Regions from separate parts of the Pedococcus sp. P2_D7 genome, predicted to be linked through region 2. Evidence: predicted binding sites of a transcription regulator. Region 2 holds the regulator's gene; the other holds the start of a gene.
What was found. The regulator HspR, encoded in region 2, represses chaperone genes until heat shock. The targets are predictions, from matches to a motif close to AAGTTGAGTCNNNNNGACTCAACTT.

Region 1 (11,884 bases), on a different contig from region 2:
GGCCAGGTATCACGGTGTCCACGACACCTACGGGGTTCAACTCCTCGAAGGGGCGGCGTCGGTCAGGGGATCGTCGGGGCATGCCTTGAGGCCGCAGCCGGACGTGACCACGGACGGCTCGCAGTCCCGCATGCACCGTCGCCTGCCGGCGTCGCCCGCCCACCCAAAGACGCTGTACCACATCCGAATACGTCCACCACCAACGCAACCCCGCGGCATACCTGAAGGAGGTCGCCACCATGAACCCGTTCACCATCACCGTCAACGCGCGCGAGTGCGCGCTGCGCTACCACCACGGAAAGCTCGAGCAGGTCCTGCCCGCGGGGCGGCACCGTCGGGTCCGTGGGTCGCGCTACGTCCGGGTCGACCTGCGTGACGCATTGCTCGCGCTGTCGCCGCAGGAGGTCCTGACCTCCGACGCGGTCCCGGTCAAGGTCACCGCCACCGTCCGGTGGTCCGTCGGTGACCCGGTGGCGTTCGTCGAGCAGTCGGCCGACCCGCTGGGCACCGTCTACCTCGCAGCCCAGGTGGCGCTGCGCGACGCGCTCGCGGGCGCCCCGGTGGAGGCGCTCGCGGCGCGCGGTGCCGTCCTGCCGATCGAGGGGATCACCGCCGCGACCGCGCTCGTGGCGCAGCGGGTCGGGGTCGATGTGGCTGAGGTCGTCGTCAAGGACGTCATCCTCCCGGCGGAGGTCCGGCACGCTGCAGCGGAGCTCCTGACCGCGCGCCACCGTGGTGCGGCACAGCTCGAGGCGGCCCGCGCGGAGACGGCGGCCCTGCGCTCGCTGGCGAACGGCGCCAAGCTGCTCGACGCCCACCCGGCGCTGGCCCAGCTCCGGCTGGTGCAGTCGGCGCCGATCGGCACGCAGCTGGTGCTGCGGGTCGGGGCTGCCGAGCCCCTGCACGACGCGTGACCGGGAGCTCCTGCAGGTCGTCACCTGCGGGAGCTGCCCGGCCGACCACGCGGTCGTCACTGGGGGTGCGCGGTCCAGCGTCCGGCGAGCCAGAGGCCGAGCAGCAGCATCAGGGCCGCGAGTCCGGCGAACGCCACGCTGACCTCGACGTCGCGCTCCTGGACGTCCACGTGCTTGGGCAGGTCGTTGAGCACTCCCTGGAGCTGGTCGGCGTCGCTGGCCTTGAAGTACTCGCCGCCCGTGGTCCGGGCCACGGCCTGCAGGGCCTCCTCGTCGACGACCAGGAAGTTGCGGCCGCCGGGCCCGAGCCCTCCACCGAAGCCCCCGGGTGGGCCGTCGAAGAGCCCGCCCCCGAGCTGGTCGCTGGTGCAGACCATCTGGGTCGGCTCGGTGGTGCCGAAGCCGATCGGAAAGACCCGCACCCCGCGCACCGCGGCCTGCACCGCGGCCTCTTCCGGGGTCACGCCACGGGTGTTGGCGCCGTCGGTGAGGAGCACGACGATCTCGGGCACCGTCTTCGCCTTCTCCGGGGCGGGGGTGGGAGTGCCCGGGGTGGGCGTCTGCGCGTCGGGCCCTTCGCCGGTGCCGTCACCGGTGTCAGCCGGGGCCACCGACGGGTTGATCTCCGAGATGGCATCGATCGACTTGAGGATCGCCGCGCCGATCGTGGTGCCCCGACCCGTGGTCAGCCCGTCCACCGCCTTCAACAGGTCGTCCTTGTTCGTCGTCGGCGCCACGGCGACCTGCGCGAACCCCGAGAAGACCACGAGGCCGATCCGGGTGCGGTCGTCCTGCTGGTCGATGAACTGCCGCACGGCCTCCTGCGCCGCCGCGAGCCGGTTGGGGTCGACGTCGGTGGCGCACATCGACCCCGAGACGTCCACGGCGAGGATCACCGCCGAGCTCGAGATCGGCACCTCGGCGCGTACCTGTGGTCGTCCCGCGGCCAGCCCCAGCAGGGCAAGGCTGCCGAGCACCAGCGCCAGCGGCACGTGTCGCCGCCACATCCGCTGGCGGGGGATCACCGCGCGGATGAGGGCCACGTTGGAGAAGCGCACCGCGTTGCGGCGTCGCCGACGCAGCTGCCAGAGGTATGCCGCGACGAGGACCGGGATGGCCAGCAGGCCCAGCAGCGCGTAGGGGAGGGCGAACGACACGGCTACATCACCCGTCCCGATCGGACGACCGAGACCCCGGCGCCCAGCAGGAGCAGCAGCGCCGCCGCGGCCGCGAACCACGACGTGATCTCGCGTTCCTCCGTGCGGGCGGTCCAGGCCAGGTCGATGTCGTTGTAGACCTTGCTCAGGGCGGCCGTGTCGCTCGCGGCGTAGTAGGTGCCGTCGGTGGTCTCGGCGATCTGCCTGAGCATGGCCTCGTCGAGCCGGGTCGCCACCTGGAAGCCGTCGACCTCGAGCACCGTGCCCTGTGGACTGCCCAGCCCGATCGGGTAGATCCGCACTCCCGCGGTGGAGGCCAGCTCGGCGAGGACCAGCGGGTCCGGGTCGGTGGTGTTCTCACCGTCCGACAGGAGCACCACCGCCGCCGACCCGTAGTAGCCGAGGTCGTCACCCCCTGCGGTGCCGTCCTGTCCGGTCTCGTCGACGCTGATCGGCTTGCCCGCGATGGCGCTGATCGACGAGACGATCCCGCGGCCGAGGGCCGTGCCGCCCTGGGGGGTGAGCCGCTCGACGGCGGCCAGCACCTCCGGGCGGTTGGTGGTGGGCTGCTGGGCGATGACGGCCGAGTCGCCGAACGCGACGACGCCCAGCCGGATCGTCGACGGCTGCTTCGCGACGAAGGCACGGGCCGCCGCCTTCGCGGCGTCCAGCCGGGTGGGCGCGAGGTCCTTGGCAGCCATGCTCGTCGAGACGTCGAAGGCCAGGATGACGGTGCCCTCCCGCCGTGGCTCGGCCACCGTGGCCGCAGGTCGCGCCAGCGAGGCAAGCAGGAGCGTGAGGGCCGCGAGCAGCAGCAACGGCGCGACGTGCCGCCAGCGGTCAGGGCGTCCGGCCGATGCGGCGACCAGGCCCTCGGCGGCCAGCCGGGCCCGGCCGCGCTCACGCCGACGCAGCTGGGCCTGGTAGGCGATGACCAGGACGGGCACGGCGATCAGGGAGAACAGCATGAGCGGCCACGTGAAGGTCATTGCCGCCTCCGTCGCCGCAGCTCGGAGATGCGGGCCAGGGCGCGCACCAGGTCGTCATCGGTCGCGACGGGGTGGATCTCGGTGCCGGCCCGGCGGGCTGCGGCGACGAGCTGCTCCTGGCGCTGCTGCGACGCAGCCGCCAGCCGCTCCCTGAAGACCGGGTCGTTGGTGTCGACGAAGATCTGCTCACCGGTCTCGGCGTCCTCGACGTAGACCATGCCGACCGCGGGCAGCTCGGACTCACGCGGGTCGACCACCTGGATGGCGACCACGTCGTGCCGCCGGGTCAGCAGGGACAGGGGCTGCTCCCACCCCGGCTGGGTGATGAAGTCGGAGACGATGACCAGGAGCGACCGACGGCGGGCGAGGCCCAGCGCCGCCCTCAGCAGCCGCGACAGGTCCGTCGTGTCCTTGGTCGGGTTGGGGGTGGGCGGGCGCAGCAGCGCCTGGCTGATCCGCAGCACCTGCTTGCGGCCCTGTCCGGGCGGGATGGTCGCGATGTCGCCGTCGAACATCGCGGCGCCGACGTGGTTGCCGCCCCGGGCCAGGATGTGGGCGATCGTCGTCGCGATCTCGGCCAGCACCAACGACTTCTGGCGGTCCACGGGCCCGAAGCCCATCGACGCCGAGCGGTCCAGGAGGAGCCACGCCGTGACCTCGCGGTCCTCCACGTACTCCCGCACGTAGGGCGTGTCCATGCGAGCCGTGACGTTCCAGTCGATGTGTCGCAGGTCGTCCCCCGGCTCGTACTCGCGCAGGTCGGTGAAGTCGATCCCGGTCCCGCGGAAGAGCGTCCGGTAGTCGCCCTGCAACCGTCCGTCGAGCCGGCGCACGACGCGCCACTCCAACCGCCGGAGCAGGCGCTCGGCGGTCAGTGGCGTCGACGAACCGGACCCGGGTGGTCCGGTGCTCAGCGCGGTCCGGTCGTCCACGAGGTCTCGGTGGTCTGGGGCTGTGGACGGTCGCGCAGCGGCACGTCCGGCATGCTGACGGCGTCGAGGATCGGGGTGAGCAGGTCGTCCGCGCCGAGGCCCTCGGCGAGGGCCTCGTACGACAGCACGAGGCGGTGGCGCATCACGTCGCGGGCGAGGTCGCGGACGTCCTGCGGGCGGGCGAAGTCACGCCCGCGCAGGAACGACAGGGCCTTTGCGGCGAGGACCAGGTTGATCGACGCGCGCGGGCTTGCCCCGAACGAGAGGTAGCGCGCGAGGTCGGGCAGTCCGACCGCCCCGGGTGAGCGGGTCGCGCTCGCCAGCCGCACGGCATACTCGATCACCGCGGGGTCGACGTAGACGGCGTCGGCCTGCTTCTGGAACTCGACCAGCTGCCCCGGCTCGAGCACCCGCTGGGCCGCCTCGTGGGTCGTCGTCATCCGCTCGACGACGACGAACTCCTCTGAGGGAGTGGGGTATCCGACGAGGGTCTTGAGCATGAAGCGGTCGACCTGCGCTTCGGGAAGCGCGTAGGTGCCCTCCGACTCGATCGGGTTCTGGGTCGCCATCACGAGGAACGGGTCGGGGGCCTTGAAGGTCTCGCGCCCGATGGTCACCTGGCGCTCCTGCATCACCTCCAGCAGGGCGCTCTGGACCTTGGCGGGGGCGCGGTTGATCTCGTCGGCGAGGACGAGGTTGGCGAAGACCGGCCCGAGGGAGACCTGGAACTCGCCGTCCTTCTGGTTGTAGATCCGGGTGCCGATGACGTCGGCCGGCACCAGGTCGGGGGTGAACTGGATGCGTTGGAACTCGCCGCCGACGGCCTGCGCCAGCGTCTTGATCGCCATCGTCTTGGCCAGGCCCGGGACCCCCTCGACGAGGAGGTGTCCGCGCGCGAGCAGCGCCACGAGCATGCGCTCGAGCAGGAGGTCCTGGCCGACGATGGTCTTCTTGACCTCGTAGAGTGCCTGCTCCAACGGGTGCTGCCGACCGAGATCGGGGCGGTGCGGTTCCATGCGCTCTCCTCGGGGTGCGATGCGCTACTGCGGTGGGCTGCCGGCGACGCCGCCGGCGGTGGCGATGGGCACGGCGAAGCCGATGCCGACGAAGAAGTTCTGTTCGGACGGGTTCGCCAGCCCGGTGACGATGCCGATCACCTGGCCGCCCTTGTCGAGCAGGGGTCCGCCCGAGTTGCCGGGGTTGACGGCCGCGTCGAACTGGATCAGGCCCTCGAGGGTCTGGTTGCTGTTGACCGTGATCTTGCGGTCGAGTGCGGAGACCACCCCTGCCGAGAGGGATCCGTTGAGCCCCAACGGATGTCCGAGGGCGAAGACGGGGTCGCCGACCCGCGCGCCGCCGCCGAGGACCGCCGGGACGACGACCTGGGGGAGCCGTTCGGGGGCGAGGACGGCGATGTCGGTGGCCTTGTCCTTCTCCTTGATGCTCGCGGGCGACTTGGTGCCGTCCGAGAACGTCACCTCGATGCTGTTGGCCCCGTCGACCACGTGGAGTGCGGTCAGCACCGAGCCGTCGGCGCTCACGACGACCCCGGCGCCGGTGCCGCGTTGCGCACCCTTGGCGTTGGTGAGTCGCGTCCCGATGGTCACGAGCGAGGGCAGGGCGACCCGGTATGCCGCGGCCGCGTCAGGGGGTGCCTTGGCCGCCTCCTCCTGGGCCTTGGCGATGCCGCCCTGGACGGCCTTGTCGACGTCGGAGGCGGTGACTGGGGGAGTCTCCGGTCCTCGGGTCAGTGCGTAGGTGCCCACGACGAGCAGCGCTGCGACGAGGAGGACTGCCACCAGCCAGCGCCGGTGGGCTTGGGCAAACCGGGTCAGCCGGGCCCGCCGACCCGGGGCGCGCGGGTCCTCGTCGGCCACCCCCTGGGGCGGATCGACGACAAGAGGCGAGCCGAGCCGGTCCACCTTTGGGAGCGTACGTCCGATCCTCGTCGCGCGATACGGGAGACCGGGATTCACGGGCAACTCTCAGGTTCGCGAGACAGGGTCGCGCCGTCCTCGGCGCCGGCCGGTCACGGCGGCATACCGACGACCGGGACGCGGCCGTAGATTGCTGGACATGGACCACGTCGTCTCCACCGTCGAGGAACTGCGCTCGCTCCAGCTGGACCGGATGCGCTGGAGCCTGTCCCACGCCTACGAGAACGTGCCGCACTACCGGGCCGCGTTCGACGCCGCAGGCATCCGACCCGACGACCTTCACGAGCTGGCCGACCTCGCGCGCTTTCCGTTCACTGCCAAGGCGGACCTGCGCGACAACTACCCGTTCGGGATGTTCGCCGTGCCTCGCGAGCAGGTGGTGCGGGTGCACGCCTCGAGCGGCACGACGGGCAAGCCGACGGTCGTGGGCTACACCCGCGACGACATCGACATGTGGGCGCAGGTGATGGCGCGCTCGATCGAGGCGGCCGGCGGGCGACCTGGCGACCTCTTGCACGTCGTCTACGGCTACGGCCTCTTCACCGGCGGGCTCGGCGCTCACTACGGCGCGGAGCGGCTCGGCTGCACCGTCGTGCCGGTGAGTGGTGGCATGACCGAGCGGCAGGTGCAGCTCATCCAGGACTTCCGGCCGCGGATCATCATGGTCACCCCGTCCTACTTCCTCGGGATCCTCGACGAGATGGAGGCGCAGGGCATCGACCCGAAGTCGACGTCGCTCGAGATCGGGATCTTCGGCGCCGAGCCGTGGACCGAGCAGATGCGCGAGGAGGTCCAGCGCCGCAGCAACATCCGCGCCGTCGACATCTACGGGCTGTCCGAGGTGATCGGTCCGGGCGTGTCCCAGGAGTCGGGCGAGACCCAGGACGGCCTGCACATCTGGGAGGACCACTTCTACCCCGAGGTCGTCGACCCCGTCACCGGGGAGGTGCTCCCCGACGGGCAGGAGGGGGAGCTCGTCTTCACGTCGCTCACCAAGCAGGCGATGCCCGTCATCCGCTACCGCACCAGGGACCTCACGACGTTGCTGCCGGGGACCGCCTTCCCGCAGTTCCGCAGGATGGCGAAGATCACCGGGCGCAGCGACGACATGATGATCGTGCGCGGGGTCAACGTCTTCCCCTCGCAGATCGAGGAGCACCTGCTGAGCATCGAGGGGCTGACGCCGCACTACCTCTGCGTGCTGACCCGACCGGGTCGGATGGACGAGCTCACCGTGCAGGTCGAGGCCTCGGCCGCCGACTCGACGGCCGAGCAACGGGCCTTCATGGCCGGCGCCCTGCGCACGAAGGTCAAGGACCGGGTCGGTGTCACGATCCGGGTCGAGGTCCTCGAGCGCACGCCCTCGAACGCTCGCTCGGCAAGGCGAAGCGGATCAGCGACCAGCGTCCGCGCTGAGGAGCCGGGCCCTGCTGGCGGGGCCCGAGTTCGCCGACAGCGGACAGCCATTCCCTTACCACCGTAACGGTGTAATCATCATTACATGACTACCAAGACCACTGCGGAAGCCTGGCTGGCCGGCCGACTCCCCACCGACTGGTTCACCGGCCCCGTCGAGGTCACCCGCGACCGCGACGAGCTCATCATCATCGGTGACCTCGCCGAGCCCGACCTCGGCGACGACCCCGACGACACCGACCGCACCATCGCCGCCCGCGGCCGGATCAAGTCCTTCCGTGAGGACACCCGCGAGCGGCGCATCGAGATCGCGCGCGAGCTGGAGCACCTCAGCGGCCGCAAGGTCTCGTGGGGCGTGCGGGTCGGCGAGACCGAGGCCCTCTTCACCCACCTGGCGGCCCCCGTCATGACGCGGCTGCGCCAGTCCGAGCGCAAGGTGCTCGACACCCTCGTCGAGGCCGGTGTCGCGAAGTCGCGCTCCGAGGCGTTGGCCTGGTGCGTCAAGCTCGTCGGCGAGAAGTCCGACAGCTGGCTCGGCGAGCTCCGCGAGGCGATGGCCCACGTCGACGAGGTGCGCAAGAAGGGCCCCGCGGCCTGAACCCGGCCCCGCGGCATACCCCGGCGTCCGCGGCATACCCGTCTCACGCGGCATACCCCGTCTCACCTTTATCGGGTTGAGCAGGAAGGTTGCGCTTCACCCCAGAAGCGTTCTCGGGTGAAGCGCAACCAAGTCCCTACACCCGATAAAGGGAGGTATGCCGGGTGGCTGGCCCCGCGGCCTGAACCCGGCCCCGCGGCATACCCCCGGCGTCCGCCCACGGCGAACATGAGCCGACTCGGCTCAGGGCGGGGAACAGTGGGGGAGTGCCCCGCGTTCCCCCAACGAGTCGTTCGACAGGGCTTATTTCGTCCCGATCAGGTATCGGTCAACGGAAGGCGTACGCCGGGTCCGCGTCGCACGGATAGCATCGAGGTGATCTCGATAGGCAGGAGCAGAAGATGTTTGAACGGTTCACCGACCGGGCCCGTCGGGTGGTCGTGCTCGCGCAGGAAGAAGCGCGCATGCTCAACCACAACTACATCGGCACGGAGCACATCCTGCTCGGTCTCATCCACGAGGGTGAAGGCGTCGCCTCCAAGGCTCTGGAGAGCCTCGGCATTTCGCTGGAGTCGGTCCGCGAGCAGGTGCAGGAGATCATCGGCCAGGGCCAGCAGGCCCCCAGTGGCCACATTCCCTTCACGCCCCGGGCGAAGAAGGTCCTCGAGTTGAGCCTGCGCGAAGCGCTGCAGCTCGGCCACAACTACATCGGCACCGAGCACATCCTGCTCGGCCTCATCCGCGAGGGCGAGGGCGTCGCCGCCCAGGTCCTCGTCAAGCTGGGCGCCGACCTCAACCGCGTGCGGCAGCAGGTGATCCAGCTCATCTCCGGCTACCAGGGCAAGGAGGGCGGCTCGGGCGCCGGCCTGGCCGGCAACGTCCAGCAGGAGGGCACCCCCGCGGGCTCCCTCGTGCTCGACCAGTTCGGCCGCAACCTCACGATGGCTGCCCGTGAGGGCAAGCTCGACCCGGTCATCGGGCGTGAGAAGGAGATCGAGCGGGTCATGCAGGTGCTGTCCCGCCGCACCAAGAACAACCCGGTGCTGATCGGTGAGCCCGGCGTCGGCAAGACCGCCGTCGTCGAGGGCCTGGCGCAGGACATCGTCAAGGGCGAGGTGCCCGAGACCCTCAAGGACAAGCAGCTCTACACCCTCGACCTCGGCGCCCTCGTCGCCGGCAGCCGCTACCGCGGTGACTTCGAGGAGCGGCTCAAGAAGGTCCTCAAGGAGATCCGCACCCGCGGCGACATCATCCTGTTCATCGACGAGATCCACACCCTCGTGGGTGCGGGTGCCGCCGAGGGCGCGATCGACGCGGCCAGCATCCTCAAGCCGATGCTGGCCCGTGGCGAGCTCCAGACCATCGGTGCCACCACGCTCGACGAGTACCGCAAGCACATCGAGAAGGACTCGGCCCTCGAGCGCCGGTTCCAGCCGATCCAGGTCGCCGAGCCCACGCTCAGCCACGCGATCGAGATCCTCAAGGGCCTGCGCGACCGCTACGAGGCGCACCACCGGGTGTCCATCACCGACGGCGCCCTCGTCTCCGCGGCCAACCTCGCCGACCGCTACATCAACGACCGGTTCCTCCCCGACAAGGCGATCGACCTGATCGACGAGGCGGGCGCGCGGTTGCGCATCCGCCGGATGACCGCACCGCCGGACCTGCGCGAGTTCGACGAGAAGATCGCGGCCGTGCGGCTGGAGAAGGAGTCGGCCATCGACGGCCAGGACTTCGAGAAGGCCGCCAGCCTGCGTGATGACGAGAAGAAGCTGCTCACCGCCAAGGCGGAGCGCGAGACGCAGTGGAAGTCCGGCGACATGGACGTCGTGGCCGAGGTCGACGAGGAGCTCATCGCCGAGGTCCTGGCTGCCAGCACCGGCATCCCGGTCTTCAAGCTCACCGAGGAGGAGTCCAGCCGACTGCTCCACATGGAGGACGAGCTGCACAAGCGCGTGGTCGGCATGGACGACGCCATCAAGGCGATGTCCCAGGCGATCCGTCGCACCCGCGCCGGTCTGAAGGACCCGCGTCGTCCCGGTGGCTCGTTCATCTTCGCCGGTCCGACCGGTGTCGGTAAGACCGAGCTCGCCAAGACGCTCGCCGAGTTCCTCTTCGGCGACGAGGACAGCCTCATCCAGCTCGACATGTCGGAGTTCTCCGAGAAGCACACGGTCTCGCGGCTCTTCGGCTCGCCCCCCGGCTACGTCGGCTACGAAGAGGGCGGCCAGCTCACCGAGAAGGTCCGCCGCAAGCCGTTCTCCGTCGTGCTGTTCGACGAGGTCGAGAAGGCCCACCCCGACATCTTCAACACGCTGTTGCAGGTGCTCGAGGACGGCCGCCTCACCGACTCCCAGGGCCGGATGGTCGACTTCAAGAACACCGTCATCATCATGACGACCAACCTCGGCACGCGGGACATCACCAAGGGTTCGCTCGGCTTCTCGGCCGGCGCGGACACCCGCAGTGACTACGACCGCATGAAGAACAAGGTCACCGACGAGCTCAAGCAGCACTTCCGTCCCGAGTTCCTCAACCGCGTCGACGACATCATCGTCTTCCCCCAGCTCACGCGCGAAGAGATCGTCGCCATCGTCGACCTCGAGATCGCCAAGCTGGACAAGCGGCTCAAGGACAAGGACATGGGCATCGAGCTCACCATCGAGGCCAAGAACGTGCTCGCCCTCAAGGGTTACGACCCCGTGCTCGGTGCGCGCCCGCTGCGTCGCACCATCCAGCGCGAGATCGAGGACGTCCTGTCCGAGAAGATCCTCTACGGCGAGCTCAAGGCCGGCGAGCTGGTGCTCGTCGGGGCGGAGGGCGAGGGCAAGAGCGGCACGTTCACCTTCGTCGGCACCCCGCACCCGGGCAGCATCGAGCTCCCGGTCGTGGAGACCGTGGGCGACTCGGCCGACGCCGGCTGAGGCACGACCCCAAGCACGATCGAGGCGAGGTATGCCGCGTGGTCACCACGCGGCATACCTCGCCTGTCGGCCACTCATGCAAAAGGCGAGTTAGCGACACCCATGAGGGGCGCTAACTCGCCTTTTGCATGAGTTAGCGACGGGCGGGTGGCCGGGACAGCTCAGGCGAGGCGGTCGAGCATCTCGCGCAGGTAGCCGATCTGCACTGACTGCGTCACGTGGATCTCGTCGCCCATCTGCGTCACGACATCGTCGGTGCCGTCACGGTGCTGCTGGACCACCATCCGCAGCGCGCCTTCGTGGTGGGCCGTCATCAGCGTGAGCCAGAGCCGGTCGGCCGCTGCGCCCCTGGCGTCCTTGAGCTCGCGCAGCTGGGCCTGGGTCGCCATGCCGGGCCACCTCGTCGTCCCCCCGGCCGTGCGCGGGTCCGGTATGCCGCGGGCGAACCCGTGGCGGCCCGCCGGCGGACCGTTTCGCATCGGCGGCGGGTCGCGGCATACATTGGAGCGCGTGTCTGAGTCCTCCCTCCCCCGCCGTACGCTCCTCTTCGGGCTGTTCGCCGCCCCCCTGACGATCGCCGCCTGTTCGAGCGACAAGCCGAAGCCGGCCGCGTCGAGCAGCACCACGACGCCGTCGTCGACGACGAGCAGCGCCACCGCTGCGCCGCCGGGGGTGACCGGAGCCGGACTGCCTGCCGACCTGCTGGCGGCGATGAGCGCTCTCTACCTCGGGGGCCGGGTGTCCGTCACCACCGCCAGCGTGGGCGCGGCCCTGGGGAAGCGGAAGACCCGCACCGCCCCACTCAAGGTGACCGGCTCCACCGGCACCTGGCAGGGCTCGCCCATCGCGACCGTGGTGCAGGGCAAGGACCTCACGCTGCTGGTCAAGGAGGGCACCGCCTGGAAGGTCGTCGGCGGCTGGTGGCCGTCGCTGTCGGTCTACCGTCCGCCGTTCCCGACCATGCGGATCCTCGCGATCGGATCGGACGCCCGCAACCCGCAGCCGGTCACCAAGTGC
Region 2 (11,884 bases):
GGCGCCCTGTCCGTGGCCTGGTCGACGTGGCTGCTCGGGGGCCACGACACCGACACCGCCTTCACCGCGGGCCTGCGGGTGCTCATCATCGTCTTTCCCTCGGCCGTGTTGATCCAGCACGTCGACGCCGACGCCCTCGGCGACCACCTGGGGCAGCGGCTCCGGCTTCCCGCCCGCCCGGTCGTGGCCGTGGCCGCGGCACTGCAGCGGGTGCACACCTTCGGTGAGATCTGGTCCGAGATCGCCCGGGCCCGCCGGGTGCGCGGCATCGGAGCCTCCGCGCGCTCGCCGCGATCGGTGCTCGCCGAGCTGTCGGCCCTGACGATCGGCATGCTCGTCCGCTCGTTGCAGTCCGCGGCCGCGCTCGCCGTGGCGATGGACTCGAGGGGGTTCGCCACGGCATACCGGCGCACCTGGGCGGAGCCCGCCCCTTGGCAACGAGCCGACTGGCTCGTGGTCGCCGCCAGCGTGCTCCCTCTCGCGGTGGCGGTCCTCGTTCGCTGACCCGAGTGCCGGCTTCGAAGACCTCGTGCGGCGCGGTGGGTCATGCATCCACGGAGAGGCACAGATTCCGAAGTGTAGCCTATGAATCGCCCGGAGTGTAGTTCAATGGGTTCTCAAAGTGTAGCCTTCAGGACGCGTGAAGTGTAGCCTGACTGCATGGGCACCCTCGCTGGCACGGCGCGTGAATACCGACCACGTGTGCTCGATGAAGTCCTGAAGCTCCGCTTGCAGTCCGCCGGCGCAGTACTCGTCGAAGGTCCCAAAGCGTGTGGCAAGACGTTCACGGCCGAGCAGTTCACGGCGAGCCAGGTGTACCTCGATACCGATCAGGGGGCCTTGGAGGCGGTCCGTGTCGACCCTGCGCTCGTCCTCAACGGCCACCCTCCTCAGCTCGTCGACGAATGGCAGCTCGAAGCCACCCGCGTCTGGAACCACGTCCGCAGCGAAGTGAACCGGCGCGCTTCCCCAGGCCAGTACGTGCTGACCGGATCAGCCGTGCCCGAAGACGACGCACGGCGCCATACCGGAGCTGGGCGATTCGCCCGTCTCATCATGCGCCCGATGAGTCTGTTCGAGAGCGGGCACTCCAACGGGGCCATGTCCTTGGCAGCCTTGCTCGCCGGTGAGCGGCCCACTGCCACCGCGCCTCTCACTGTCCCCGACATCGCCGAGCTCGTCGTCCGGGGCGGCTGGCCACTCAACCTCAACCTGCCCATCGCTGCCGCCGCGCAGGCCAACGCCGACTACGTGCGCACCATCGCCGAGGTCGACATCTCCCGTGTCGATGGAAGCCGGCGCAACCCCGCCCTCGTCCAGCGACTCCTCCAGGCGCTGGCTCGCAACGTCGCCATGGAGCAGAAGATCGCCAGGCTGGCCGCCGAAGTCGAAGGCGAAGAGGGCACCATCGCGCGCACCACCATCTACGACTTCCTCGATGGGCTGCGACGACTCATGGTCCTGGAGGAGCAGCCGCCGTGGAGCACCCACCTGCGGTCCCGGGCGACCCTGCGCACCGCTAGCCGGACCCACCTGATCGACCCCTCTCTGGCGGCGGCCGCGGTGGGTGCTGGACCGAACCGGCTGCTGGACGACCTGAGCTACCTGGGACTCCTCTTCGAATCCTTGGTCGTCAGGGACGCCCGCGTCTACGCAACCCCACTCGACGCGACCATTCACCACTACCGCGACAGCGACTCCCTCGAGGTCGACATCGTCATCCAGCTTCGGGACGGCGGTTGGGGAGCCTTCGAGGTCAAGCTCGGCGGGGAGCAAGGCGTCAACGACGGAGCGGCTGGTCTGCGCAGGTTCGCCGCCAAGGTCGACACAGACAAGATCGGCAAACCCGCTGTCCTCGGCGTCATCACCGCGGCGGGCGGCTACGGCTACACGCGCGAGGACGGCATCGTCGTCATCCCGATCGGAGCCCTGGGGCCGTAGCGTGGCCTGGTGCCGGCGGCGGAGACCTCTTGCGGCGGACTGGCGACCGGAGCAAGGTGACTTCCATGAACCGTGTCAGCGACGCCGCGGGCCCCTCCTCACCGGAGCAGATCCGCAACGTGGTCCTGGTGGGAGCGAGCGGGGCCGGCAAGACGGCACTGTTCGACCAGCTCGTGGCGGCCCGGATCCCGGGCCGCCGCGCTCGTGAAGGGGGCGACCTCACCGCGACCCAGTCCCTGACGGCCGCCTCGATCCCGAGCGGTGAGGTCACCCTCAACCTGTTCGACACCCCCGGGCACCCCGACTTCATGGGCGACGTGCGGGCCGGGCTGCGCGCCGCCGACGCGGCCATCTTCGTCGTGGCCGCGGCTGACGGCGTGGACGAGCCGACCCGGCTGTTGTGGCGTGAGTGCGAGGTGCTCGGTATGCCGCGCGCCGTCGCCATCACGCGCCTCGAGCAGGCGCGGGCCGACTTCGAGGCGACCGTCGCCGGGTGCCAGCGGGCGTTCGGTGACGCAGAGCCACTGGCCTTGCCGCTGGTGGTCGACGGCGCGGTCACCGGACTGCTGAACCTGTTGCGCCGCAGCGTGACCGAGCAGCGCCCCGGTGGCGGTGAGGCCGACCGGGAGCCCAGCACCGACGAGGGAGAGCTGATCGACGCCCAGCGGGGCGAGCTGATCGAGTCCGTGATCGAGGAGTCCGAGGACGAAGGGCTCCTCGAGCGCTACCTGGGGGGCGAAGAGGTCGACACCGAGGCCGTCTCCGGCGACCTGCGCCTCGCCATCGCGACGGCCCGCTTCTTCCCGATCCTGCCGACCCACGCTCCGAGCGGCATCGGCGTCGGGGCGCTCCTCGAGCTGTGCGAGAGGGGTTTCCCGTCTCCTGTGGGGGCAGCCGTGCCCACGGTCTACACCCCGGCTGGCGGTGACTTCGGCCCGGTCACCTGCGACCCCGCTGGCCCACTCGTGGCCGAGGTCGTGCGCACGACGACCGACCCGTTCGTCGGACGTCAGTCACTCGTGCGGGTGTTCTCCGGCACGCTGCGACCCGACGATCCGGTGCACATCTCCGGTCACCTCCAGCACTTCGCGAGCCACCTCGTGGACGAGCACGCCGACCACGACACCGATGACGAGCGGATCGGACCACTCTCAGCGCCCGTGGGCGACGAGACGCGACCGATCGCCGCCGGGATCGCCGGTGACGTGGTCGTCGTCGCCAAGCTCGCCGGTGCCGAGACCTCGGACACGTTGTCGCGCAAGGACAAGCCGGCCCTCGTCGAGCCCTGGCTGCTGCCCAACCCGTTGCTGCCCGTGGCGATCCACGCCAGGTCGAAGGGCGACGAGGACAAGCTCGCGACCGCGTTGCAACGGGTGGTGGCCGAGGACGTCACGATGCGGCTCGAGCACAACGCCGAGACCCACCAGCTCGTGCTGTGGGCGATGGGCCCGGCGCACGTCGACCAGCTGATCGCCACCCTCGACTCCCGCTACCACGTCCCCGTCGAGGTCGAGCCGGTGCGCACCTCGTTGCGCGAGACCTTCGTCCGGCCCACCAAGGTGCAGGGCCGGCTCGTGAAGCAGTCGGGTGGGCACGGCCAGTACGCCGTCTGTCACCTCGAGATCGAGCCCCTGGAGCGCGGCGCCGGCATCGAGTTCGTCGACAAGGTCGTCGGCGGCGCGGTGCCCCGGAACTTCATCCCCTCCGTGGAGAAGGGCGCCCGGAACCAGCTCGAGAGAGGGGTGCTGGCTGGCTACCCCGTGGTCGACGTGCGGATCACCCTCGTCGACGGCAAGGCCCACTCGGTCGACTCCTCCGACATGGCGTTCCAGACCGCGGCGGGCATGGCGTTGCGTGAGGCGGCCAACGACTCCACGGTCGCCATGCTCGAACCCGTCGACGAGGTGCACATCGAGGTCAGCGACGACGCGGTCGGCGGGGTCCTGGCCGACCTGCGCGGCCGTCGGGGCCAGGTGCACGGCACCGAGCCCTCCGACGTGGGTGGGCGCACCGTCATCCACGCGGAGGTGCCGGCCCACGAGCTCGCCCGCTACCCGGTCGACCTGCGCTCGGTCTCGCACGGCACCGGCACCTTCACCCGCAGCTTCGTCCGCTACGACTACATGCCACCAGCCCTCGCCCGCGAGGTCACTGCCGGCTGACGCCGCGCTCCGTCCACCAGCGGGTCGTGGGTCAGCCGAGGACGCTGAGTGGTGTCTCCGACCGGCCGCGCCGCACGAGGTAGCCGTGCCAGAGCAGCCGCGCCGCGGTCGAACGGTGCGGTCGCCACCTCTCGCCCAGCGCCTCCAGCGCGGCCTGGTCGGGCACGTCGTCGAGCCCCAGTGCCTCGGCCGCAGCAACCTGCAGTGCTCGGTCGCCGACCGGCCAGAGGTCCGGACGGCCCAGGCAGGCGAGCAGGTAGACGTCGGCCGTCCAGCGTCCGATGCCCGGCAGGGCGATGAGCGCTCGTCGCGCCTCGTCGTCGGACAGGGCGACCAGCCCGAGCAGGTCGAGCTCGCCGGTCACGACCGCGGCGGCCAACGCCCGCAGGTAGCGATCCTTCTGGCGGGACACCCCGTCGACCCGCAGGTCGTCCGGCGTGGTCTCGAGCAGGGCTTCGGGCACCATCGTGCCCACGCGCTCGAGCACCTTGCGATACGCCGCGGCCGCCGACGCGAGCGAGACCTGCTGCTCGAGGATGAACAGGACCAGGCTCGCGAAGCCTGGTGGCCGCAGCCACAGCGGAGGTATGCCGTGGGCGGCCACGAGCGCGGCGAGGTCGGCGTCGTGGGCCGCCAGCCCGGCCACGGTGCGCGCGAAGAGTCGGTCGTCCACGAGCGGCGACGCTACCCGAGCGGAACCGAACCAGCCGGGGGTCAGCCGGCGCGTAGTCTGCGGCGCTCGTCGCGCAGGGCCTGGAGCTCGGCCCAGTAGTTCCCGGTTGGGTCGGTGTCGGCGCGCGAGACCTCAGGAGTCCGCCCGGGGGCGGACGGGGTGGGGACCACCCTCAGGTGTGACGGACGCTTCTCGGCCATGACGCACACGGTAGGTGGACCCACTGACAGTCCACGGGGCATACCTCGGACGGACGGGAAGGTGCCACGACCGGATCCCTCATCCGGCAGAGGCGGTCGGCTGACGCGCAGGGTGTCGACGTAGCGTGAGAGCCCGACGGTGAGGAGGTGCGGCTGATGCGGTGGACCAGGCTCGCCGTGCCCCTCCTGGCCGTGTCCGTGCTCGGTGGTGCCGGGCTGGCCGTCGCGGGGTCGAGCGGCACCCCTGCGCCGCCACCCCTCGAACGGCTCGACAAGGTCGTGCTGCTCGGTGACTCCTACTCGGCGGGCAACGGTGCCGGGGGTTACGTCGACGCGTGCTTCCGCACGCCGCTGAGCGCAGGACGCCGGTATGCCGCGCAGGTGCGGGCCGTGGTCGTCGACGTCTCGTGCAGCGGGGCTGTCGTGGCGGACCTGACCCACGCCCGTGACCAGGCCCACCCCGCCCAGGTCGACGTCGTGGACCGCACGGCAGACGTGGTGGTGCTGACCATCGGCGGCAACGACGTCGGCTTCGGGAGCATCGTGCTCCAGTGCTTCCTGTTCGGCACGGGCACTGCCGACGGGGGCTGCGCCGACGGCATCTCCCGCGCGAACCGCCTACTGCCCCAACTGCAGTCCGACCTCACCGTCGCGCTCACGCAGGTGCGCTCGCGGATGCGGCCCGACGCGACCCTCGTCCTGCGCAGCTATCCCCTCCTCGCGCCCGACCGACCGCTGATGGAGCAGGGCGGCTACGACGCGAACCGCGGGATCCGCGCGCTCGGGAAGGCCGGCACGGCGGTGCAGCAACGAGTGGTCGACGCCGTCAGGGCATCAGGCCCCGGGCGTGAGCGCACCTACCTCGACACCTCGGCCGCGACCGTCTTCGCGGGCCACGAGCTCGGCGCCAAGGCCCCGGCCGGCTCGAAGGCAGGCCCGTGGTTCGTCGGGTTCGGCACCAAGGGCGGACGACAGGCGGAGGTCTACCACCCCAACCCGGCCGGCTGGGCCGCCTGGGGCGACTCGCTGACCCGGTTCCTCGCCACCCACACCCCCTGACCCCCCGACTTCTGGCCACTGGTGCCTCAAGACCACTCCGAAACCCGCCCGTTGTGCGACACCGTCGGCCAGAAGTCGCGGGCGGATTGCTCGCTCCGGGTCAGCCGCGAGAGGCTGGCCGCATGCCCGAGGTGTTCGCAGGTCTCGTCGACGTCCATTACGGCTTCATCGACCTCTACTCAGACCCGGACGGCAGTGGCGACGAGTCCGACGACCTGGTCGGGGCGCGCCGCGGTCAGGCCAACGGGCTCGTCGGCGCGCAGGTCCCGCACCAGCTCGGCATGGTGACGGGGCTCCACACCGGCGAGGTCCCCCTGGTCGTCACGTGGAGCGAGGACGCGCCCGAGGTCGACGAGGAGTGGGAGGACGTCGTCGAGGTCTCGGTCGAGCTGTCCACGCCCGACCTGACGATCGCGACCTTCGAGAGCGCCTACGGGTGCACGATCCCCCAGCCCGGGTGGCACCGGGCGCGCTACTGCGTCGCCGGGATGGACGAGGGGCAGGAGCTCGACACCCCGGAGGATGACGAGACCGCGCCCGACCGCTACCTCCTGCAGCTCTGGCCGGCCCCGCCCGAGCCGGACGCCGTCCTCCGCGAGGGCAGCGAGATCGCCGCCTACTGGCACGGCGTCGCCCGCGGCGAGGACTGACCGACAGATCCTGTCATCTGCGGGAACAATCTCCTCCCGCACGAAGTTGAGCGAAGTGAACGCAAGTTTGGCGCTTGGATTTGCCATGTGGCATACCGGCTCCTAACTTGAGTGCAGGCAACTCAACCCCAACGCAACAGGAGATTCACCATGGCACGTGCGGTCGGCATCGACCTCGGTACCACCAACTCGGCCGTCGCCGTCCTCGAGGGCGGGGAGCCGACGATCATCGCCAACGCGGAGGGCGGTCGCACGACCCCGTCCGTCGTGGCGTTCTCCAAGGGCGGTGAGGTGCTGGTCGGCGAGATCGCCAAGCGCCAGGCCGTCACCAACGTCGACCGGACGATCCGTTCCGTCAAGCGCCACATCGGCACCGACTGGAAGTCGCCGGAGATCGACGGCAAGACCTACACCGCGCAGGAGATCAGCGCCCGCATCCTGCAGAAGCTCAAGCGCGACGCCGAGTCCTACCTCGGTGAGGACGTGACCGACGCCGTCATCACCGTCCCCGCGTACTTCGACGACCACGAGCGCCAGGCCACCAAGGAGGCCGGTGAGATCGCCGGCCTCAACGTCCTGCGCATCATCAACGAGCCCACCGCCGCGGCGCTCGCGTACGGCCTCGACAAGGGCAAGGAGGACGAGCTCATCCTCGTCTTCGACCTCGGTGGTGGCACCTTCGACGTGTCCCTCCTCGAGGTCGGCAAGGACCCGGACGACGGCTTCTCGACCATCCAGGTCCGCGCGACCAGCGGTGACAACCAGCTCGGTGGCGACGACTGGGACGAGCGCATCGTCAACCACCTCCTCACCACCGTGAAGAACACCTCGGGTGTCGACCTGTCCAAGGACAAGATCGCGATGCAGCGGCTGCGGGACGCGGCGGAGCAGGCCAAGAAGGAGCTCTCCTCCTCGACCAGCACCAACGTGTCGATGCAGTACCTCTCGATGTCCGAGAACGGCCCGATCCACCTCGAGGAGACGATCAGCCGCGCCCAGTTCGAGCAGCTGACCAAGGACCTGCTCGACCGGACCCGTCAGCCGTTCCAGAACGTCATCAAGGACGCCGGCATCGCGCTGTCCGACATCGACCACGTGGTCCTCGTCGGTGGCTCGACCCGCATGCCCGCCGTGAGCACGCTCGTCAAGGAGCTCACCGGCGGCAAGGAGCCCAACAAGGGCGTCAACCCCGACGAGGTCGTGGCCGTGGGCGCGAGCCTGCAGGCCGGTGTCCTCAAGGGTGAGCGCAAGGACGTCCTGCTCATCGACGTCACGCCGCTGTCGCTCGGCATCGAGACCAAGGGCGGCCTGTTCACCAAGCTCATCGAGCGCAACACGGCCATCCCGACCAAGCGCTCCGAGGTGTTCTCCACTGCCGAGGACAACCAGCCGAGCGTGCTGATCCAGGTCTTCCAGGGCGAGCGTGAGATCGCGCAGCACAACAAGCAGCTGGGCACCTTCGAGCTCAGCGGCATCGCGCCGGCTCCGCGTGGCGTGCCGCAGGTCGAGGTCACCTTCGACATCGACGCCAACGGCATCGTCAACGTGTCCGCCAAGGACCGCGGCACCGGCCAGGAGCAGAAGATCACCATCTCCGGTGGCTCCGCCCTCGCCAAGGAGGACATCGAGCGGATGATCAAGGAGGCCGAGGCCCACGCCGACGAGGACAAGAAGCGTCGCGAGGAGACCGAGGCCCGCAACACCGCCGAGAACCTCGTCTACTCGACCGAGAAGTTCCTGGGCGACAACGCCGACAAGCTCCCGGCCGACGGTCGTGCCGACGTCGACGCTGCCCTCGCGGACCTCAAGGAGGCCCTGAAGCCGGAGTCGGGCGCCACGCCCGAGGACATCTCGGCCAAGACCTCGAAGCTCTCCGAGGAGTCTCAGAAGCTGGGCACCGCGATGTATGCCGCGGCCGCCGAGTCCGAGCAGGCCGGCACCGCTGGTGACGGCGCGGCTCCTGACGACGCCGGCTCCGCCGACCCGGGTGCGTCCGACGACGACGTGGTCGACGCCGAGGTCGTCGAGGACGACGAGGAGAAGAAGTGACCGACCAGGCCCCCACGCCTGACGGTGCCGAGGGGGTGGTGGGCGCCGGCGAGACCGCCCCGCCCACCACCGCCGCGGCGGCCCCGCTGCAGGGGGACATCCTCGACGAGGGTGCCGGCCCGCAGCGCGCCGGTGACGCCACCGAGCCGGCCGGCGAGGAGTCGTCCGACTCGGCCGACCTCCATCCCGACACGGTTCTTGCGGGGGAGCGGCTCGCCGACCTCCAGCGCCTGCAGGCGGAGTACGTCAACTACAAGCGCCGCGTCGACCGTGACCGGGCCGTCGTGCAGGAGCGTGCCGCCCAGTCCGTCATCGAGGCGTTGCTCCCGGTGCTCGACGACATCCACGCGGCGAGGGAGCACGGCGACCTCGCCGACGGACCGTTCGCGGCCATCGCCGACAAGCTGGAGTCCACCCTCGGCAAGTTCGGGCTGGAGCGCTACGGCGTGGCCGGTGAGCAGTTCGACCCGAACCTGCACGAGGCGCTGATGCACACGGCCTGGCCGCAGGACGGTTCGGTGCAACCGACCGACTCGACCACCGTGGTCCAGGTGCTCCAGCCCGGCTACCGCGCCGGCGAGCAGATCCTGCGTGCCGCGCGCGTCGCCGTGGCCGATCCCGAGTGACGGCCGCATCATTCACAGCATGACCCGCGTCCCGTCGGCCGGCCCGTGCCGCGCCACCCGCGCAGGCCGGGCCGACCGGCCGGACGAAGCCAGGACCACGCAGGAAGGAGGGCGCCGACATGGCTAGCCAGGACTGGTTCGAGAAGGACTTCTACGCGATCCTCGGCGTCCCCCAGGACGCCGACGACGCGGCGATCAAGAAGGCCTACCGCAAGCTCGCCCGCACCCACCACCCCGACAAGAACCCCGGGGACACCGCTGCAGAGCAACGGTTCAAGGACATCGGCGAGGCGAACTCGGTGCTGGCCGACCCCGAGAAGCGCCGGGAGTACGACGCCGTCCGCCAGATGGCCCGGGGCGGCGCGCGGTTCACCGCCGGTGGTCCCGGCGGCGGAGCGGGGGGCTTCGACGACGTGTTCTCCTCGATGTTCGGTGGCGGGAGCAGCGGAGGCGGCGCCCGCGTGCGGTACTCGACCGGTGGCGGCGGTGAACCCAACCTCGAGGACATCCTCGGTGGGATGTTCGGAGGAGGCGGCGGCCCGGCATACGGGGGCACGGGTTTCCGCGCTCCCCAGGGACCGCGCAAGGGCGCGGACCTGACCGCGCGCACGAGCCTGCCGTTCCGCGACGCCGTCGAGGGTGCCACCGTCACCCTCAGCACCACCGGTGGCGGCCAGATCACCACCCGGATCCCGCCCGGGGTCAGGGACGGACAGAAGATCCGCCTGCGCGGCAAGGGCCAGCCCGGCGACTCCGGGGCGCCTGCGGGCGACCTCATCCTCACCGTGGCGGTCGAGAAGCACCCGGTCTTCGGCCGGGAGGGCGACAACCTCACCATCGAGCTCCCGGTGACGTTCGCCGAGGCGACCCTCGGCGCCACCGTGGCCGTGCCCACCCTCGACGGCTCGACCGTCAAGGTGCGCGTCGCACCCGGCACACCCAGCGGCCGGGTGCTGCGGATCAAGGGCCGTGGCGTGCCGGTGAAGGACAAGCCGGGTGACCTGATGGCGAAGGTCAGCATCGTGGTGCCGCAGCGGCTGTCCGACGAGGCGATGGCCGCGGTCCAGACCCTGCAGACCCTCGACGAAGGGTTCGACCCGCGGGCAGAGCTCTTCGCCAACGCGAGGCGGTGACCGGTCGTGGACGACCCCCGCTCGTTCTCGCCTGACGACGACGCCCCGATCTTCGTCATCTCGGTCGCGGCCACCTTGGCCGGCATGCACGCGCAGACCTTGCGGCAGTACGACCGCCTCGGCCTGGTCAGCCCGTCGCGGACCCGCGGTGGGGGACGGCGCTACTCCGGGCGCGACGTCGCGATGCTGAGGGAGGTCCAGCGCCTGTCCCAGGAGGAGGGCGTCAGCCTCGCCGGCATCCAGCGCATCCTGGAGCTCGAGAACGAGGTGGCTGCCCTGCGCGGTCGGGTGCTCGAGCTCACCGACGAGCTGGAACGCTCGCGGCGCTCGTCCCAGGCGCGGTCGGCCTCCCGGGTGTTCGCCGTCGGTCCGACGGGTGACGTGATCGCGGTGCGGGCCGGGCAGCGGCCCCGGATGCAGCGCTCGCAGGCCTTGGTGGTCTGGCGCCCGAGCCAACCCTGACCCACACCGGTTGGCCCGCGGCATCCGCATTCCCACATCCCCGCTTCCCGGCATGCCAAGAGCCCCCACTCGCAGCAGGGTGGGGGCTCTCGGCATGCACCGGCGCTTGGGGGAGTGGCCGGGCAGGTCAGGCGGACACCTCGTCGCGCAGCGGCGCGGTGGCCAGGAGTGCCCGGTAGTCCTCGATCTGCAGCTCGCGCAGCAGCGCGGCGTAGACCTCAGGGCTGACGCGGAACTTGCTGCCGTTCTCGAGGTGCCGGATGTAGGACGGGTCCACCTCCACGGCCGCGGCGAGGTCAGCCACCGCACGACCCCTGGCCCGACGGATGACTCGCAGTGCGTAGCCGTGCACCTCGATCACGTGGTTTGGGGGTGTTTCCCTAGGCATGGCCATGAACATAGTCAGGAACGGCTGGTCCGGCAAGAGTTCTGCACAGGTGTCACCAGAATGCGGCGTGATCGCGTCGGCTGCCCCGGGTGTCGCCTCACACCGTGGCGGAGCCGACGGTCTTGGCGGGCCGATCCGTGACTGAGCAGGACTAGAAGTGACTGGGTGTGACTGGCAAGATGCGCAGCATGAATCGTGAGCAGCTCGAACGCCTCGGCCAACGCGTCGAACGGGCCCGTCTCGGCCACGGGTGGAGCAAGGAGCAGGCGGCCAGGGAGGCGCGCATCTCCTCCATCACGTGGAAGCGCGTGGAGGACGGGCTCGGGGTCCAGGACGTCAAGCGAGCCAAGGTGCTCGAGGTGCTCGGGTTGGACGACCGCGGTGAGCCTGTCGGTGGGCCGGCGCAGGATGGGGGCTACGTGACCGCCCCGGGTCAGCGGGTCCGGTCCGGGGTCAGCGACGAGGAGGTCCTCGCGCTGATCGACGACGTGAGGAGCAGGCTTGACGCCATCGAGCGACGCATCCGGGGTACCTGACCCCT

Region 1: AC1DWJ_RS06555 (ATP-dependent Clp protease ATP-binding subunit) is a predicted target of HspR. The motif match lies at 8,169-8,193, and genes of this name have one in related genera.

The regions. Positions count from the first base shown of each region.
Region 1 is NZ_JBFUEH010000002.1:628,878-640,761, forward strand. It holds gene AC1DWJ_RS06515 (slipin family protein) at 240-914, shown strand; gene AC1DWJ_RS06520 (VWA domain-containing protein) at 971-2,071, opposite strand; gene AC1DWJ_RS06525 (VWA domain-containing protein) at 2,074-3,060, opposite strand; gene AC1DWJ_RS06530 (DUF58 domain-containing protein) at 3,057-3,992, opposite strand; gene AC1DWJ_RS06535 (AAA family ATPase) at 3,971-5,008, opposite strand; gene AC1DWJ_RS06540 (S1C family serine protease) at 5,033-5,914, opposite strand; partial or broken gene paaK (phenylacetate--CoA ligase PaaK) at 6,069-7,345, shown strand; gene AC1DWJ_RS06550 (hypothetical protein) at 7,431-7,943, shown strand; gene AC1DWJ_RS06555 (ATP-dependent Clp protease ATP-binding subunit) at 8,345-10,867, shown strand; gene AC1DWJ_RS06560 (DUF305 domain-containing protein) at 11,029-11,346, opposite strand; gene AC1DWJ_RS06565 (LCP family protein) at 11,378-11,884, shown strand, end outside.
Region 2 is NZ_JBFUEH010000007.1:100,845-112,728, forward strand. It holds gene AC1DWJ_RS17125 (ATP-binding cassette domain-containing protein) at 1-504, shown strand, start outside; gene AC1DWJ_RS17130 (ATP-binding protein) at 661-1,941, shown strand; gene AC1DWJ_RS17135 (elongation factor G-like protein EF-G2) at 2,007-4,103, shown strand; gene AC1DWJ_RS17140 (DNA-3-methyladenine glycosylase family protein) at 4,135-4,776, opposite strand; gene AC1DWJ_RS17145 (hypothetical protein) at 4,818-4,976, opposite strand; gene AC1DWJ_RS17150 (SGNH/GDSL hydrolase family protein) at 5,133-6,035, shown strand; gene AC1DWJ_RS17155 (hypothetical protein) at 6,158-6,685, shown strand; gene dnaK (molecular chaperone DnaK) at 6,836-8,734, shown strand; gene grpE (nucleotide exchange factor GrpE) at 8,731-9,360, shown strand; gene AC1DWJ_RS17170 (DnaJ C-terminal domain-containing protein) at 9,480-10,493, shown strand; gene AC1DWJ_RS17175 (heat shock protein transcriptional repressor HspR) at 10,500-10,955, shown strand; gene AC1DWJ_RS17180 (helix-turn-helix domain-containing protein) at 11,083-11,355, opposite strand; gene AC1DWJ_RS17185 (helix-turn-helix domain-containing protein) at 11,532-11,879, shown strand; gene AC1DWJ_RS17190 (ImmA/IrrE family metallo-endopeptidase) at 11,845-11,884, shown strand, end outside.